DNA from 2 places in the Stenotrophomonas sp. TWI1149 genome. Region 2 is predicted to be linked to the other one. Evidence: predicted binding sites of a transcription regulator. Region 2 holds the regulator's gene; the other holds the start of a gene.

Region 1 (4,199 bases), on a different contig from region 2:
AGCCAGCTGACCGCGGAGTGGCGACTGGGCAACGACGGCCAGCTGACCGGTGAGCTGCGCCGCGTGCGCGAGGAACAGGAGCTGCAGAGCGTGGACGCCCTGCTGGCCGCGATCGGTTACCGCCAGCGCTTCGGCGCGTCGTGGGAGCTGTACGGCACCGGCCAGGTCACGCTGGATGATGACGGTGGCGCGTACGAGAAGAACGACCTGCTCACGCTGGGCGCGCGGTATCTGTTCGGCGACCGCAGCAGTGTCGGCGCGGAAGTCAGTGGCGGCAGCCGCGGGCACGGGGCCAAGGTCGATGGCGAGTACCGCATGGCGCCGGACCACAGCCTGTACGGCAGTTACAGCTACAGTACCGACCGCACCGGCACCGATCCGCTGTTCGATACCGGGCTGCAGAGTGGCTGGACGCTGGGCCAGCGCTGGCGGCTGAGCAACCAGGTCAACGTCTACAACGAGAGCCAGTATCTGAAGGATCGTCGCCAGGACAGCGCGGGCATCGTGCATACCTTCGGCATGGACTTCTATCCCGCGCAGGGCTGGAACCTGGGCTTCACGATCATGGACGGTGAGCTGGATTCCACCCTGGGCCGTGTCGATCGCCGCGCCTACAGCGTGAGCGGCGGACGTACCGATGCCGTAGCGCAGTGGAACAGCAAGCTGGAGTATCGGCGCGACAGTGGGGCCGAGCAGCGCGAGCAGTGGGTGACCACCAACCGCCTGCTCTACAAGCTCAACGAAGACTGGCGCTTCGCCCTGCGCGCGAACTATGCCGATACCGAAGACCGCATCGACCGCCTGGCCGACGCCAAGCTGGTGGAGACCAACATGGGCTTCGCCTGGCGCCCGCACGACAACACGCGCTGGGCCGGCTTCGGCAAGTTCACCTATCTCTACGATGTGGCATCGCTGGGGCAGGAGGGCGGCAACCTGTACGACCAGCGCTCGCAGATCCTCTCGCTCGAAGGGATCCGTCAGCTGGGCGCGCGCTGGGAAGTGGCCGGCAAGCTGGCCTCGCGCTGGGGCGACTACCGCACCGGCCGTGGCGAGGGTGCCTGGCTGGACAGCCGCGCCGACTTCGCCGCGCTGCAGCTGCGCTATCGCCTGTTCGCGCAATGGGAAGGGTTGGCCGAGCACCGCTGGTTGAAGGTGCGCGACGGTGGCGTGCGCAAGGGCTGGTTGGTGGGCGTGGACCGCCGGGTCGGGGAGAACTTCAAGGTCGGGGTGGGCTACAACTTCACCGAGTTCAGCGATGACATGACCGAGCTGAAGTACGACCAGAAGGGCTTCTTCCTGAACATGGCGGGGTATTACTAGGCTTCGGCGGGTTCGGGCCTGCCACGCATGGCGTCGTTTGCGGCTTCGGTGGGTTTGGGCCTGCCACGCATGGCGTGGCACTACCGGGCATCGCGGTGTTGGGGGGCGGGTTTGGGGACGATTCGGTTCGGCGCCATGGCGTGAGTGGTCCGATGGGTGATTGGGGGTAGAGCCAAGCCATGCCTGGCTGAACTGCCGACAACCTTTCCGGCATGAATGGGCGCTTCCCGGCAGCCCGTTCAGCCAGAAAACACGCCCTGGTGCCCAATTCATCACTCTATATCATTGATTTAATTAGACTTGATGCCTGATCTCCAGCCCCTCGCCACTGTCATCATTTCGCGGTACGTTAGTCGGGTGATCGGTGCCAGCATCCCATGAACAGAACGCTGGAACTTCTTTCCCCTTTAGCAGTCCAATTCCGGGACTGCTAAGATGAGTGCTATGAGCCAGAACACCTCTACTGCCCTTGTGGCAAACAATCTCCCGATTCCCAGTGCGCTCGGTTCGCTGGACGCCTACATCGGTGCCGTGCACCAGATCCCGGTGCTGTCGGTCGATGACGAGCAGGACCTGGCCCGCCGCTTCCGCGACGAGCTGGATCTGGACGCCGCGCGCGAGCTGGTCCATTCCCACCTGCGCTTCGTGGTGCACGTCGCCCGTGGTTACAACGGCTACGGCCTGGCGCTGGGCGACCTGATCCAGGAAGGCAACATCGGCCTGATGAAGGCGGTGAAGCGCTTCGACCCGGACATGGGCGTTCGCCTGGTGTCGTTCGCGGTGCACTGGATCCGTGCGGAAATGCACGAATTCATCCTCAAGAACTGGCGCATCGTCAAGGTCGCCACGACCAAGGCGCAGCGCAAGCTGTTCTTCAACCTGCGCAAGTCCAAGACCCGTCTGGGCTGGATGAATGCGGCGGAAGTCAGTGCGGTGGCCAAGGACCTGAACGTGTCCGAGCGCGAAGTGCTCGAGATGGAGTCGCGCCTGTCCGGCCGCGATATCGGTTTCGATCTCTCCAGCGATGACGATGACGATCATGCGCCACCGTCGCCGGCTGCCTATCTGCGCGCCAACGAAGAAGATCCTTCGATGGCGTATGAGCGGATGGACAGCGAAGACAATCAGCTGCAGCTGCTGCGCGAAGGCATGGCCGAGCTGGATGCGCGTTCGCGCGACATCATCCGCCGTCGCTGGCTGGACGCGGACAGCAAGGTGACGCTGCAGGAGCTGGCCGATGAGTACGGCGTGTCGGCCGAACGCATCCGCCAGGTCGAGGCGAACGCGCTGAAGAAGATGAAGGCGCTGTTTACTGCGTGATGCAGTAAGCCGCTGGAGTAAATGATAAGGCCCGGCAATGCCGGGCCTTTGCGCTGCACAGCAGCCGTGCTGCCCTTGACCTGCCTCAGCCCTGCTCGCGCGCAATCGCCCGCCAGCCGATATCGCGGCGGTGGAACTCATGGGCCCAGTGGATCGCCCCGACGCCGGCGTAAGCGTTGCGCTGTGCCTCGCCTACCGTGCCGCCCAACGCCGCCACGCACAGCACGCGGCCACCGGCGCTGAGCACCTGGCCCTGCGCGTCCAGCGTGGTGCCGGCATGGAATACCTTGGCGGTCGCGGCGACGGCCTCCAGGCCATGGATCACGTCGCCGGTGATCGGCGTTTCCGGATACGGCGAGGCGGCCATCACCACGCCCAGCGAGGGCCGCGGATCCCACTGCGCCTCCACGGTGTCCAGGCGCTCGTCGATCGCCGCTTCGACCAGGTCCACCAGGTCCGACTGCAGGCGCAGCATCACCGGCTGGGTTTCCGGGTCGCCGAAGCGCACGTTGAACTCGATCACCTTCGGCGCGCCGCTGGCATCGATCATCAGGCCGGCATAGAGGAAACCGGTGAACGGAATGCCGTCGGCGATCATGCCCTGCACGGTCGGGTTGACCACCTCGCGCATCACGCGCGCATGCACTTCGTCGGTCACCACCGGCGCGGGCGAGTACGCGCCCATGCCGCCGGTGTTCGGGCCGGTGTCGCCGTCGCCGACGCGCTTGTGATCCTGCGAGGTCGCCATCGGCAGCGCAGTCCTGCCGTCCACCATCGAGATGAAGCTGGCTTCTTCGCCGTCCAGGAATTCTTCGATCACCACGCGTGCGCCGGCATCGCCGAAGGCATTGCCGGAGAGCATGTCGCGCACTGCATCCTCGGCCTCGGCCAGGGTCATCGCCACGATCACGCCCTTGCCGGCGGCCAGGCCATCGGCCTTGACCACGATCGGCGCGCCTTTCTCCCGCAGGTAGGCCAGCGCCGGCTCGACCTCGGTGTGCACGGCATAGAACGCGGTGGGAATGCCGTGGCGGGCCAGGAAGTCTTTCGCATACGCTTTGCTGCCTTCCAGCTGCGCAGCGGCGGCGGTCGGCCCGAAGATGCGGTGGCCGGCGGCGCGGAAGCGGTCGACCACACCGGCCACCAGCGGCACTTCCGGGCCGACCACGGTCAGGCCGATGCCTTCGGTGCCGACCAGTGCCAGCAGGCCGTCCAGGTCGGTGACCTTGACGTCCACGTTGCGGCACTTGGGTTCGGTGGCAGTGCCTGCATTGCCGGGCGCGACGATGACCTCGCGGACCTTCGCGGACTGGGCCAGCTTCCAGGCCAGGGCGTGTTCGCGGCCGCCAGCGCCGATGACCAGGATCTTCAATGCAGTTCTCGCGTAAGAGGGCAGGAACGTGATTTTACGCGGTGCGGGCGGCGGGTGCATTCGGGCGGTCGGTTGCCGTGGCAACCCACGGCCTCAGCTGTCGGCGCAGCCGTCGCGCTGGAGGTCATCCGGCACGGGATACGCGCGCTGCCGGGCATCGAAGATGAGGTGGTAGTACCCGGTCGCA
Region 2 (4,199 bases):
CCTGCGGCAGATGGGTGACGCACAGCACCTGACGCTTCTCGCCCAAGGCGCGCAGTTTCTGCCCGACGATATCGGCCACGGCGCCGCCGATGCCCGAGTCGACTTCGTCGAAGACCATGGTCGGCACTGCATCCAGGCCCAGCGCGGCCACTTCGATCGCCAGCGAAATCCGGGACAGCTCACCGCCCGAAGCCACCTTGCGCAGGGCACGCGGTGGCTGGCCGGCGTTGGCGGCGACCAGGAACTCGACCCGCTCGGCGCCGTTCGGGTCCGGCTTGGCCACGGTCTGCGGCTCGATATCGATCAGGAACTGACCACCGCCCATGCCCAGCTCGCCGATCAGGGTGGTGGTGGTGTCCGACAGGGCCTTGGCAGCCTTCCGGCGGCTGGCGCTGAGCACCTCGGCCACGGTCTTCCACTGCCCGGCGGCGCGGTCGATCTCACCGGCCAGGGCCTGCAGGCGCTCATCGGCGCCGCGCAGCTGCTCGACTTCGGCCTCCATCGCGTCGCGGTGCTCGCCCAGCGCTTCCATCGGCACGCGGTGCTTGCGGGCGAGGTCGTGCAGGCGGCCCAGGCGGCGCTCGATGTCCTCGAACTGCTCGGGGTCGGCATCCAGGTCGTCGTGGACCCGATCGAGCAGGGACAGCGCTTCGTCCAGCTGGATGGCGGCGCTGTCGAGCAGGGCGTCGACCTCGCCGAGACGGCTGTCGTGTTCGGCCACGCGGGTCAGATCGTGACGGGTCTGCTGCAGCAGCTGCAGCACCGAGACTTCGTCGTCGCCGTTGAGGCGGCTGACGGCCACGTCGCAGGCGCTGATCAGCGCGCTGGCATGGGCCTGGCGGCGGTGGCTGCTGCCCAGGGTGGCAATCGAGGCCGGGTCGAGGTCTTCGCGCTTGAGCTCGCCGAGCTGGTGCTCGAGGTAGCCGATCCGGTCGCTCACGTCGCCCTGGCGCGACAAGGCCTCGGCTTCATCGACCAGCGCCTGCCAGCGTGCCGCGGTCTGGCGGACCTGGGCGCGCTCGGCGTCGTTGCGGGCGAAGGCATCCAGCAGCGAGAGCTGCGAGGGGCGCGAGAGCAGGGCCTGCTGTTCGTGCTGGCCGTGGATTTCCACCAGCATGCCGGCCAGCTCGGTCAGCTGGGAGAGCGTCACCGGGCGGCCATTGATGAAGGCGCGCGAGCCACCGTCGGCGCGGATCACGCGTCGCAGCTGGCACTGTTCTTCGTCGTCGAGCTCGTTGTCGCGCAGCCATTGGCGCGCCGGGGCGTCGGCCAGCGGCGCGAATTCGGCCGAGAGCTCGGCGCGCGCGGCACCGTGGCGGACCACGCCGCTGTCGGCGCGCAGCCCGGACAAAAAGCCCAGCGCGTCCACCATCAGCGACTTGCCCGCGCCGGTTTCACCCGAGACCACGGTCATGCCGGCGCCGAATTCCAGCTCGGTGGCGCGGACGACCGCGAAATCCTTGATCGATAGATGTCTAAGCATGGTCTACGTTGTACACGAGGGGTGTCTCCAAGCCGCGCACGCTAGCATGGGCCGGGGGCGTCTCCAATGACTTGCCAACGCCCCGTGCAGCCATTATCTAAGTGGGCGTCTCACAGGCTGATTCCATGCATCCTTCCGCGTCACATCTCGCGCCACGCGCCCGCCATCTGCTGCGGACGCTGATCGCCCGCCACATCCAGGATGGCGAGCCGGTCGGCTCGCAGACGCTTGCCCGGCATGCCGGCCTGGACGTCAGCCCGGCCACGATCCGCAACATCCTGGGCGACCTGGAAGACCTGGGCCTGCTCAGCTCGCCGCATACCTCCGCCGGCCGGGTGCCGACCGCGCACGGCTACCGGGTGTTCGTGGACAGCCTGGTCAAGATGCAGCCGCCGGGCGAGGGCGAGCTCAGCCGCCTGCGTACCGAGCTGGCCACCGGCACCGGCACCCAGGCCCTGCTCGGCAGTGCCTCGGAGCTGCTGTCGGCGATGAGTCACTTCGTCGGGGTGGTCAGTGCCCCACGCCGGGAGCAGTTCGCGTTCCGGCATATCGATTTCGTGGCGCTGGACGCGCGCCGGGTGCTGGCGATCCTGGTGTTCGCCGACAACGAAGTGCAGAACCGGGTGATCGAGCCGCGGCGCAGCTTCGACCCGGGCGAGCTGGAGCAGGTCGCCAACTATCTCAATGCGAACTGCGCCGGGCGGCCGCTGGCCGAGATCCGGGCCCGGCTGCTGCTGGAGCTGCGCGATGCGCAGTCGGAGATGGAGCAGCTGCTGGCGCACAGCATCGAGCTGGCCGAACAGGCGATGGTGCCGCCGGCCGATGACATGGTGCTGGCCGGGCAGACCCGGCTGATGGGCGTGCAGGACCTCTCCGACCTGGAGCGGCTGCGCGAGCTGTTCGACGTGTTCGCCAGCAAGCGCGAGATCCTGCAACTGCTCGAGCGCACCATCCAGGCCCCGGGCGTGCGCATTTTCATCGGCGAAGAGACCGGGGTGATGCCGCTGGAGAGCGTCTCGCTGGTCACCGCCCCGTACTCGGCCGATGGCCAGGTGCTGGGCGTGCTGGGGGTGATCGGCCCGAAGCGGATGGCCTACGACCGCATGATCCCACTGGTGGAAGCCACCGCCCAGGTACTGGGGGCCGCGCTGGGCTCGCCCGGCGGCGGCGGATTGTCCCGCGATCGCGCATAAAGCGGCCCTGGACTCTTGAATCCCGTAGCCGCGCCCACATAGGGGTGGGTGGAGGCGGAGAGTCACCGCCAAGGATCCGGAAATGAACCAAGATCAGTCAGATATCGCATCCCAGAATCCCGCCGGCGAGCCGGCCGCTGAGCCGTCCCTGCAGCAGCAGCTGGACAGCCTGCACAACGAGCTTGCCCTGCTGCGCTCGGAGTCGCTGCGCGAACGCGCCGACCTGGACAACCAGCGCAAGCGCGTCGCCCGCGACGTGGAACAGGCGCGCCGCTTCGCCAATGAAAAACTGCTCGGCGAGCTGCTGCCGGTGTTCGACAGCCTCGATGCCGGCCTCAATGCCGCCGGCAGCGAACCGAGCCCGCTGCGCGAAGGTCTCGAACTGACCTACAAGCAGCTGCTCAAGGTCGCCGCCGACAATGGCCTGACCCTGCTCGACCCGACCGGCCAGACCTTCAACCCGGACCACCACCAGGCGATCAGCCAGGTCGACGCGCCCGGCGCGGCGCCCGGCAGCGTGGTCCAGGTGTTCCAGAAGGGCTACCTGCTCAACGACCGCCTGCTGCGTCCGGCGCTGGTCGTGGTGGCCCGCGACTGACCCGCATCCCGGTCTGCCGGGCCTGTCCCGGCGGCTCGACCGGACGCTGAACGCGTTGGGTCGTCATCGAACACTGTGTTTGATGGACGGCTTGAAAGTGTCCGCAGCGTCCCACACATCCCATTCATAACCCGGCAGCTGCCGGATGTACCCAGAACTTCAGGAGTCTCCCTCATGGGCAAGATCATTGGTATCGACCTCGGCACCACCAACTCGTGTGTGGCGATCATGGACGGCGGCAAGGCCCGCGTCATCGAAAACGCGGAAGGCGATCGCACCACGCCCTCCATCGTCGCCTACACCAAGGACGGCGAAGTCCTGGTCGGCGCCTCGGCCAAGCGCCAGGCCGTGACCAACCCCAAGAACACCTTCTACGCCGTCAAGCGCCTGATCGGCCGCAAGTTCACCGACGCTGAAGTCCAGAAGGACATCGCGCACGTGCCCTACGGCATCCTGGCCCATGACAACGGCGACGCCTGGGTCCAGACCAGCGACGGCAAGAAGATGGCCCCGCAGGAAATCTCCGCCCGCGTGCTGGAGAAGATGAAGAAGACCGCCGAAGCGTTCCTGGGTGAGACCGTCACCGAGGCCGTGATCACCGTGCCGGCCTACTTCAACGACAGCCAGCGCCAGGCCACCAAGGACGCCGGCCGCATCGCAGGCCTGGAAGTCAAGCGCATCATCAACGAGCCGACCGCGGCTGCCCTGGCCTATGGCCTGGACAAGGGCGACGGCCGTGACCGCAAGATCGTTGTGTACGATCTGGGCGGCGGCACCTTCGACGTGTCGATCATCGAGATCGCCAACGTCGACGGCGAGAAGCAGTTCGAAGTGCTGGCCACCAACGGCGACACCTTCCTGGGCGGCGAAGACTTCGACAACCGCGTCATCGAGTACCTCGTCGACGAGTTCAACAAGGACCAGG

What was found. Region 2 encodes HrcA, which represses chaperone genes, less so after heat shock. Its sites were predicted from a motif close to TTNGCACTCNNNNNNNNNGAGTGCNAA; they were not measured.
Region 1: a site for HrcA is predicted at 1,728-1,754, ahead of rpoH (RNA polymerase sigma factor RpoH). Genes of this name have one in related genera too.

The regions. Positions count from the first base shown of each region.
Region 1 covers NZ_JBDJLB010000007.1:159,523-163,721, reverse strand. Annotated here, with positions in the region: gene ABE424_RS10155 (TonB-dependent receptor) at 1-1,320, shown strand, start outside; gene rpoH (RNA polymerase sigma factor RpoH) at 1,765-2,640, shown strand; gene purD (phosphoribosylamine--glycine ligase) at 2,726-4,012, opposite strand; gene ABE424_RS10140 (hypothetical protein) at 4,106-4,199, opposite strand, start outside.
Region 2 covers NZ_JBDJLB010000002.1:318,223-322,421, forward strand. Annotated here, with positions in the region: gene recN (DNA repair protein RecN) at 1-1,483, opposite strand, end outside; gene hrcA (heat-inducible transcriptional repressor HrcA) at 1,609-2,676, shown strand; gene grpE (nucleotide exchange factor GrpE) at 2,759-3,274, shown strand; gene dnaK (molecular chaperone DnaK) at 3,449-4,199, shown strand, end outside.